DNA from 3 places in the Micromonospora sp. NPDC005163 genome. Region 3 is predicted to be linked to each of the others. Evidence: riboswitches for the same ligand, from Rfam matches in the RefSeq annotation. Region 3 holds a riboswitch; each other region holds the start of a gene.
The links. A riboswitch is a leader RNA that binds a small molecule or an ion and turns the genes downstream of it on or off. The one in region 3 is predicted to bind cyclic di-AMP.

Region 1 (2,255 bases), on a different contig from region 3:
GTCGAGGCGGCGGACCTGCGCCGGTACGCCGAGGAGGTGGCCGTCGCCGCCGCCGGCGCGGCGCAGACCGCCCGCCGACGTCGCGCCGACTGGCTGGCCGCGCAGGAGGCGGCCGAGCGGGCCTGGGCCGGGTACGAGGAGGCGGACCGCGCCGCGCGCCGCTTCGCCGGCGCCGGTTCGCTGCCCACCCCCCGCACGCCGCGCTCCCCGACGGAGTACGCCGCCCGGGAGCGCTACCTGCACCGCGCGGCGATGGCGGCGCACTGGCGCGGCGACCTGTCGATGCGTCAGCTCACCGACGTTTTCGCACACCGCAACGGCTGGGATCCCCGGCGACACCCGGTCGAGCAGGAGGTGCTGCTGAGCCGCGCTGTCCGGGACGGCAGGTGGGTCGAGCACCGGGCCGCCGCCGAGCGCGAACGATCCACGTGGCGCGATGCCGAACTGGCCGCCGAGGCGGCCCGCACGCTCGCCGAGGAGGCGTGGGCAGCGGCGGCCCGGTTGCGGCCGGTCCGGATGCCGGTCCGACCGGCGCCGACCGCGGCGGCCCGTGCGGCGACCGCGGCGCGCTGGCGCCCGGCGCGGGTGGGCTGACCGGAAATGTCCCGACCGGAAGCGTGAGCCCGGTCACACCGACGCCGGATCGGGCAGCTGGAACGGTCGGGCGCAATGTTCGCGCAAATGCGGCGGCATTGTCGACGGCCTGTCCGGTTGTCGACCGGAGGCGCCGCCGCAACCGGTTGTCCCATCGAGTCACGTCAGTGGCAATACGCGCAGAAATTGGCGCTCGATTTCAGGTTTACGCAGGTGAACCTGGCTTGGCAGGGCTTGAGCCGGCCAGTAGTGTCGTCCCGTCCGGTGCGGTAACCGATCGCAAGAGGCGACGCCGCGCCGACCCGCTCAATCGTGATCAACGAACCGGGGACCCATCAGTTAGTCCGGGGTGAATCTGCGAGCCACGGCCCGCGGTAGGGCGATCTTCCCGCCCGAATCCGTCAGCTAACCCGGTAGGCGGTGTCGGAAGGAGTTCCATCCTCGTGCAGCACCTCTCCACCCCTCGGTTGTTCCTCCGCCTCCACGGCGCCGCGGTGCCCCCGCTCATCCGTCCGGTGAGCTGACCCTCCGGGTCACCGCCTCTCCCGCCCGGCCACGCCGGGCACAACCCTGAGCGGTTCACCACCCGCGGACCACGGTCCGCGCGCTGGCGCCTGCCCGGATATCGGTCCGGCCCGGTGTGCCGCTCTCCCCCCGATCCGTGGAGGACCCCGTGAAGCACACCCTGAAGCGTCAGCTCCGTCGTCTCGCCACCGAGCGCCCCTACCAGATCGTCGCCGCCTCCGCCGCGGCCCTGGCGCTCGCGACCACCACCGGCGCCCTGATCGCCGGCACCGACGACGCCCCGGCCAGCCAGCACACCGCGACCACGGTCGCCGAGATGCGCAGCGACACCGTCGCCTCCCGCGGCGAGGCTCGCGTAGCGGCCCCCTCGGCCAGCACCTCGCCGAGCACCGCCACCCCGACGGCCAGCGCCGCGTCGCCCGCCGCCAAGGCCACCGGCAACCCGGACCTGACCCGTAAGCCGGCGCCGAAGCCGCCCGCGACCAAGGTGCTCGACTACGACTACCAGGCGCAGAACACGTACTACAACTGTGGCCCGGCGGCCACCCGCAACGCGCTCAGCGCCACCGGGATCGACCGCACCCAGGACAAGCTCGGCGTCGAGCTGGGCACCACCGAGATGGGCACCAACTCGGCCCTGGACACCACCCGGGTGCTCAACGCCGAGGTGAAGGGCTCCCCGTACCGGACCCGGATGTTCGCCGGCGCGCCCAGCCCGGCCCAGATGGACCGACTCCAGGCCGACGTGGTCGCGGCGATCACCGCCGGCCGGGGCGTGGTGGCCAACATCGCCGGCGACGCCACCGACACCGATGGTGGCTGGCACTCCTACGGCGGCGGGCACTACATCGCCGTGGTGGGCTACAAGGACAACGGCCGGACCGTGCGGATCGCCGACTCGGCGAACGCCGCCGATCCGTCGTACTGGATCACAACGATCGACCTGGCGAACTGGATCGCCACTCGGGGTTACTCCGCCTGACCCGGGCGCAGCCGCCGCGGGCGCCGTCCCCCACAAGGGGCCGGCGCCCGCGGCGTCTTTTCATGTGGTCGACAGCCGGTGAAGCCGTACCGCGCGAGGTGGTTCGCCGTCGTGCCGCCGACGAGGACTCTCGTACCCGTCGGCGAACCGTGGG
Region 2 (2,255 bases), on a different contig from region 3:
TCGGGCTGCTCGCCGCCCTGATGGTGGTCGAGGCGGTGGCCGCGTTCCACACCGGCTCCCTGGCCCTGCTCTCCGACGCCGGCCACATGTTCACCGACGTGCTCGGCATCGGGATGGCGCTCGCCGCGATCACCGCCACCCGGCGGGCCACCGGCGACCCGCAACGCACCTTCGGGCTCTACCGACTCGAGGTGCTCGCCGCGCTGGCCAACGCGGTCCTGCTCTCCGGTGTCGCGGTCTACGTGGTGATCGAGGCGATCCGCCGGTTCGGCGACCCGCACGAGGTGCTGGCCGGTCCGATGCTCGCGGTGGCCGTGCTCGGCCTGCTCGCCAACGTGGCCGCCTTCGGCCTGCTCCGCGCGGGCGCCCGGGAGAGCATCAACCTTCAGGGCGCCTACCTGGAGGTGCTCGGCGACCTGCTCGGCTCGCTCGGCGTGATCGGCGCGGCGCTGCTCATCCAGGTCACCGACTGGTGGTGGGCCGACCCATTGGTCGCGGTCGCCATCGGCGTGTTCATCCTGCCGCGCACCTGGCGGCTGGGACGGGCCGCGGTCCGCATCCTGGTGCAGGCCGCCCCGGAGCACCTCCAGGTCACGGCCGTGCACGACCGGCTGGCCGCGGTGCCCGGCGTGGTCGAGGTGCACGACCTGCACGTCTGGACGCTCACCTCGGGCATGGAGGTGGCCTCCGCGCACCTGACCATGGCGCCCGGCGCGGATGTCGGAGTGGTGCTCACCGCGGCACGCACCGCCCTGCACGAGGACTTCCGGATCGAGCACGCGACGTTGCAGATCGAACCCGGCGCGGCCCCCGGGGCGTGCGGTTCGGTCGAATGGTAGTGCGTTTCAGGAGTTTTACTCGGCTTGGCCGGAATTTTCCGTGACGACGCACGCACCGTCCGTCACATCGGCTGCACTGGTCCCATCGGCACCGGTAGGCTCGGTCCCGGCCTCCACCCGGCGGCGCCCTCCCGGCGCCGGTGGCGGTCGCCGCCTAATCGCCCGAACGGGGCGAACCGGGGAACCATGTTCCTGGGGTGCATCCGCGTCCGCGGTAGGGATCTTCCGTCCCGAACCCGTCAGCTAACCCGGTCGGCGGCTGACGGAAGGACATGCGTAGTGGTACCAGCACGACCACCCGCCGCCCGACTGGCGGCCCTGATCGTCGCGATGTTCGCCCTCAGCGTCGCGATCCCGGCCGGCGCCGCCTCGGCCGCTCCCCCGACCGGCCAGCGGGCCGCCGCGGCACCCGACGGAGACGAAGAGGGCGGCACCCCGGCGCTGCGGGCCCAACTGGAGGCGGCCAGCAAGGGATACCTGGACGCGAAACGCGCCCTGGACACCTCCGTGCGGCGGCAGCAGCAGCTCGCCACCCAGCTGAAGACCACCGAGATCGAACTCACGGCGCGCAGCGGCAAGGTCGACGAGATCGCCGGACTGGCCTACCGCACCGGCCGGCTCGGCACGGTGTCGGCGCTGCTCAGCAGCAGCACCCCCGAGGGCTTCATGGACCGGGCCGTCACGCTGGACGCGGTCGCCGCCAACGAGGACCGGGCGCTGCGCGACCTCACCGCCACCAGGGACGAGGTCAATCGCACCCGCATCGCCCTGGACGGCGAGATCCGTGAGCAGCGCAAGCAGGTCACGGTCATGGCCAAGCGCAAGGAGCAGGCCGAACGGGCGCTGACCGTGGCCACCACGAAGGCCCGTACGACCGCCGACGGCGGCTCGAACCGGGGCACCTCCACCGCCAACGCCACGGCCGCGCCGCGCAACTCCGACGGCTCCTGGCCGTCGGAGTCGTGCAGCGTCAACGACCCCACCCCGGCCTCCGGCTGCATCACCCCGCGCACCCTGCACGCGCTCAACCAGGCCAAGGCGGCCGGCTTCACCCGGTACGTCTCCTGCCACCGCAACGGCGGCTCCGGCGAGCACCCGAAGGGCCGGGCGTGCGACTTCGCCGCGCAGAAGGGCGGCTTCGGCGGCGACGCCACCGGCGGTGACAAGACGTACGGCAACAACCTGGCCGCGTACTTCATCCGCAACGCCGACCGGCTCGCCGTGCTGTACGTGATCTGGTACAGGCAGATCTGGCTGCCCAGCAGCGGGTGGAAGTCGTACAGCGGGGCGGGCGGCGACCCGTCCAGCGACCACACCAACCACGTGCACCTGTCGGTGTACTGACCCGCCGGCCGGGGGGCCCCCCCCCCGGGGGGGGGCCCCCCCCCGGGGGGCGGGCGCGTTCCGCCCTTTTTG
Region 3 (2,255 bases):
GGCGCCGAACGCCTCGTAGGGCGCCGGGATCCACTCGCAGGAGATGGTGCGGGGGCACTCCAGCCCGTCGGGGCGGGCGAGCCGGCGCAGTCCCAGCCGGTCCAGCCAGGAGCGCTGCGGTTGGATTGCCCGGGCCGGCAGCGTGATCCGCTGGCCGTCGTCGGTCACCCGGGACTCGCCGGCGCCGATGGTGGTGAACACCTCGTCGGCGAAGGCCGCCGCGGCGTCCGCGCTGTCCGCGCCGGCGTAGCGGGCCACCGCGCCGTACCAGGCTGCCGGGTCGGTGCCGGCCCCCACCGGTGCGCCCAGTTCCCGCTGGTACGCGGCCAGCAGTGCCGCGCCGCCTCAGATGTTGACGCTCGGGTCGGTGCGCAGCGACTCGGGGGCGGCGCCGGTCAGTGCGGCGGCGGCGTCCATGGTCTGCAACGCTGCGGCGGGCGGCGCGGGATCCTCGGCGGGTCGGGGCGCCATCTCCCGTGCGGGGCGGGAGTCGTCGCCGCGCGGGTCCTCGGTGCCGGCGTCGTGGTGGCTGCGCCCCGGTAGGGCGGCCACGTGCCGGGCGTCGGTCAGGTGCATCGGGCCGTAGCCGCCGCTGGTACTCGGCGTGCCGGCGTTGCTGTCCCAACGTGACTCCAGATAGGAGACGCCGAGCAGCACGTCGGCCGGTACGCCGTACTCGGTCGCCGCGGCGGCGTACTGCTGCTGGCGGTCGGCGGTGGGTGCGGCCACGGCTGGGCCGGCGGGTAGGGGAACCGCGGTCGCGGCGGCGACCACGGCGGCGGCGAGCAGCGCGCGCCGGCCGGTGGACAGGGTTGGACCGTGCATCGAACCCCCTAGATCTGAAGGGCGAAGTGAGGTCACCTTCGCCCCGCCCGGGGCTCCCGTCAATACCTTTCGACCTACCGAGGTTCGTGGAAGGAAACCTTCGTTCCCGGCCGTCGTCGCCGGCAATCGGTACGGAGTGTCACGGCCCCACCGGTTGCGGATCGGTAACGGTCGTCTCTACTCTGGTCATTCGTCGGGCCGACAGCAGCTCCGCCCACCCGGGCGGTAACGGACCGACACCGCCGAGTCGCTTCCGAGCGAGCCGGGGACCCAGGTTTCTGGGGTGAATCCGCAGCCACTGCGGTAGGGCGTCCACCTTCCCGCCCGAACCCGTCAGCTAACCCGGTAGGCGGTCGGGAAGAAGGAGTACGGAACCCGGTGGCTCACCATGCCCCGCGGCCGTCGTCCGAGCGGTCGGCGTCAGCCGGCCCGACGTCGATCGTGCCGCGCTCACGCTGGTCCCGCTTCACCACCGCCCTCGCCGCCCTGGTCGGCGTTGCCGTCGTCCTGACGGGCAGCGCCACGGCGGCCCACGCCGACCCCTCCGTCGCCGAGATCGAGCGCCAGATCGACGCCGACTGGAACAAGCTCGAACCGATCATCGAACGGCACAACGCCACCCGGGCCGACCTGGCCGCGAAGCGCAAGCAGGCCAACGCGCTGGCCGCCCGGATCGCCCCGCTGGAGCGCCAGGTCGACGCTGCGATGGACAAGGTCAGCTCCCTGGCTGTGCGCGCGTACAAGGGCGAGAACGTCTCCACCGTCAACGCCGTGCTGGGCAGCCGGTCACCGAGCGACGTGGTCGGGCAGCTCGAGATGCTCGACCGGTTTGCGCACAACCAGCAGCAGGACGTGCGGCAGGTGGCCGACCTGCGTGACCAACTGGCCGCGCAGAAGGCGCCACTGGACGAGATGGTGGCCCAACTGACCCGGACCGAGGCCCAGCTGGCGGCCAAGAAGAAGCAGATCAACGACGAGATCGACCGCCTGCAGAAGCTGCGCCTGAAGGTTTACGGCAACGGTGGCGGCGGTCCGCTGCGTCCGGCGCCCTGCCCGGCCAGCTACCCCGGCGGCGGTGCCGGTGTGGCCGTCAAGTTCGCCTGCGCCCAGATCGGCAAGCCCTACGTGTGGGGTGCCGAGGGTCCGAACTCGTACGACTGCTCCGGGTTGATGCTGGCCGCCTGGGCCAAGGCCGGTGTGTCGCTGCCGCACAACGCCGCCCAGCAGAGCCGGGTGACCAAGGACGTCAGCCGGGCCAACCTACGCGCCGGTGATCTGGTCTTCTACTACAGCGACATCCACCACGTCGGGATGTACGTGGGTAATGGCTGGGTCGTGCACGCCTCGCAGGCCGGTCAGCCGATCAAGATGAAGAAGGTCGACGACGGCCCGATCCACAGCTACGGCCGCCCAGGCTGAGATGTAAGCAG

Region 1: linked by a shared signal. The riboswitch ahead of ACWD6N_RS09385 (C39 family peptidase) and the one ahead of ACWD6N_RS13250 (C40 family peptidase) in region 3 are both predicted to bind cyclic di-AMP.
Region 2: linked by a shared signal. The riboswitch ahead of ACWD6N_RS31490 (coiled-coil domain-containing protein) and the one ahead of ACWD6N_RS13250 (C40 family peptidase) in region 3 are both predicted to bind cyclic di-AMP.

Annotation. Positions count from the first base shown of each region.
Region 1 covers NZ_JBSFYP010000009.1:52,868-55,122, reverse strand. Annotated here, with positions in the region: gene ACWD6N_RS09390 (hypothetical protein) at 1-594, shown strand, start outside; cyclic di-AMP (ydaO/yuaA leader) riboswitch at 888-1,029, shown strand; gene ACWD6N_RS09385 (C39 family peptidase) at 1,256-2,101, shown strand.
Region 2 covers NZ_JBSFYP010000071.1:29-2,283, reverse strand. Annotated here, with positions in the region: gene ACWD6N_RS31495 (cation diffusion facilitator family transporter) at 1-839, shown strand, start outside; cyclic di-AMP (ydaO/yuaA leader) riboswitch at 981-1,113, shown strand; gene ACWD6N_RS31490 (coiled-coil domain-containing protein) at 1,119-2,183, shown strand.
Region 3 covers NZ_JBSFYP010000015.1:73,975-76,229, forward strand. Annotated here, with positions in the region: gene ACWD6N_RS13240 (N-acetylmuramoyl-L-alanine amidase) at 1-297, opposite strand, end outside; gene ACWD6N_RS13245 (lysozyme family protein) at 346-825, opposite strand; cyclic di-AMP (ydaO/yuaA leader) riboswitch at 1,056-1,191, shown strand; gene ACWD6N_RS13250 (C40 family peptidase) at 1,204-2,244, shown strand.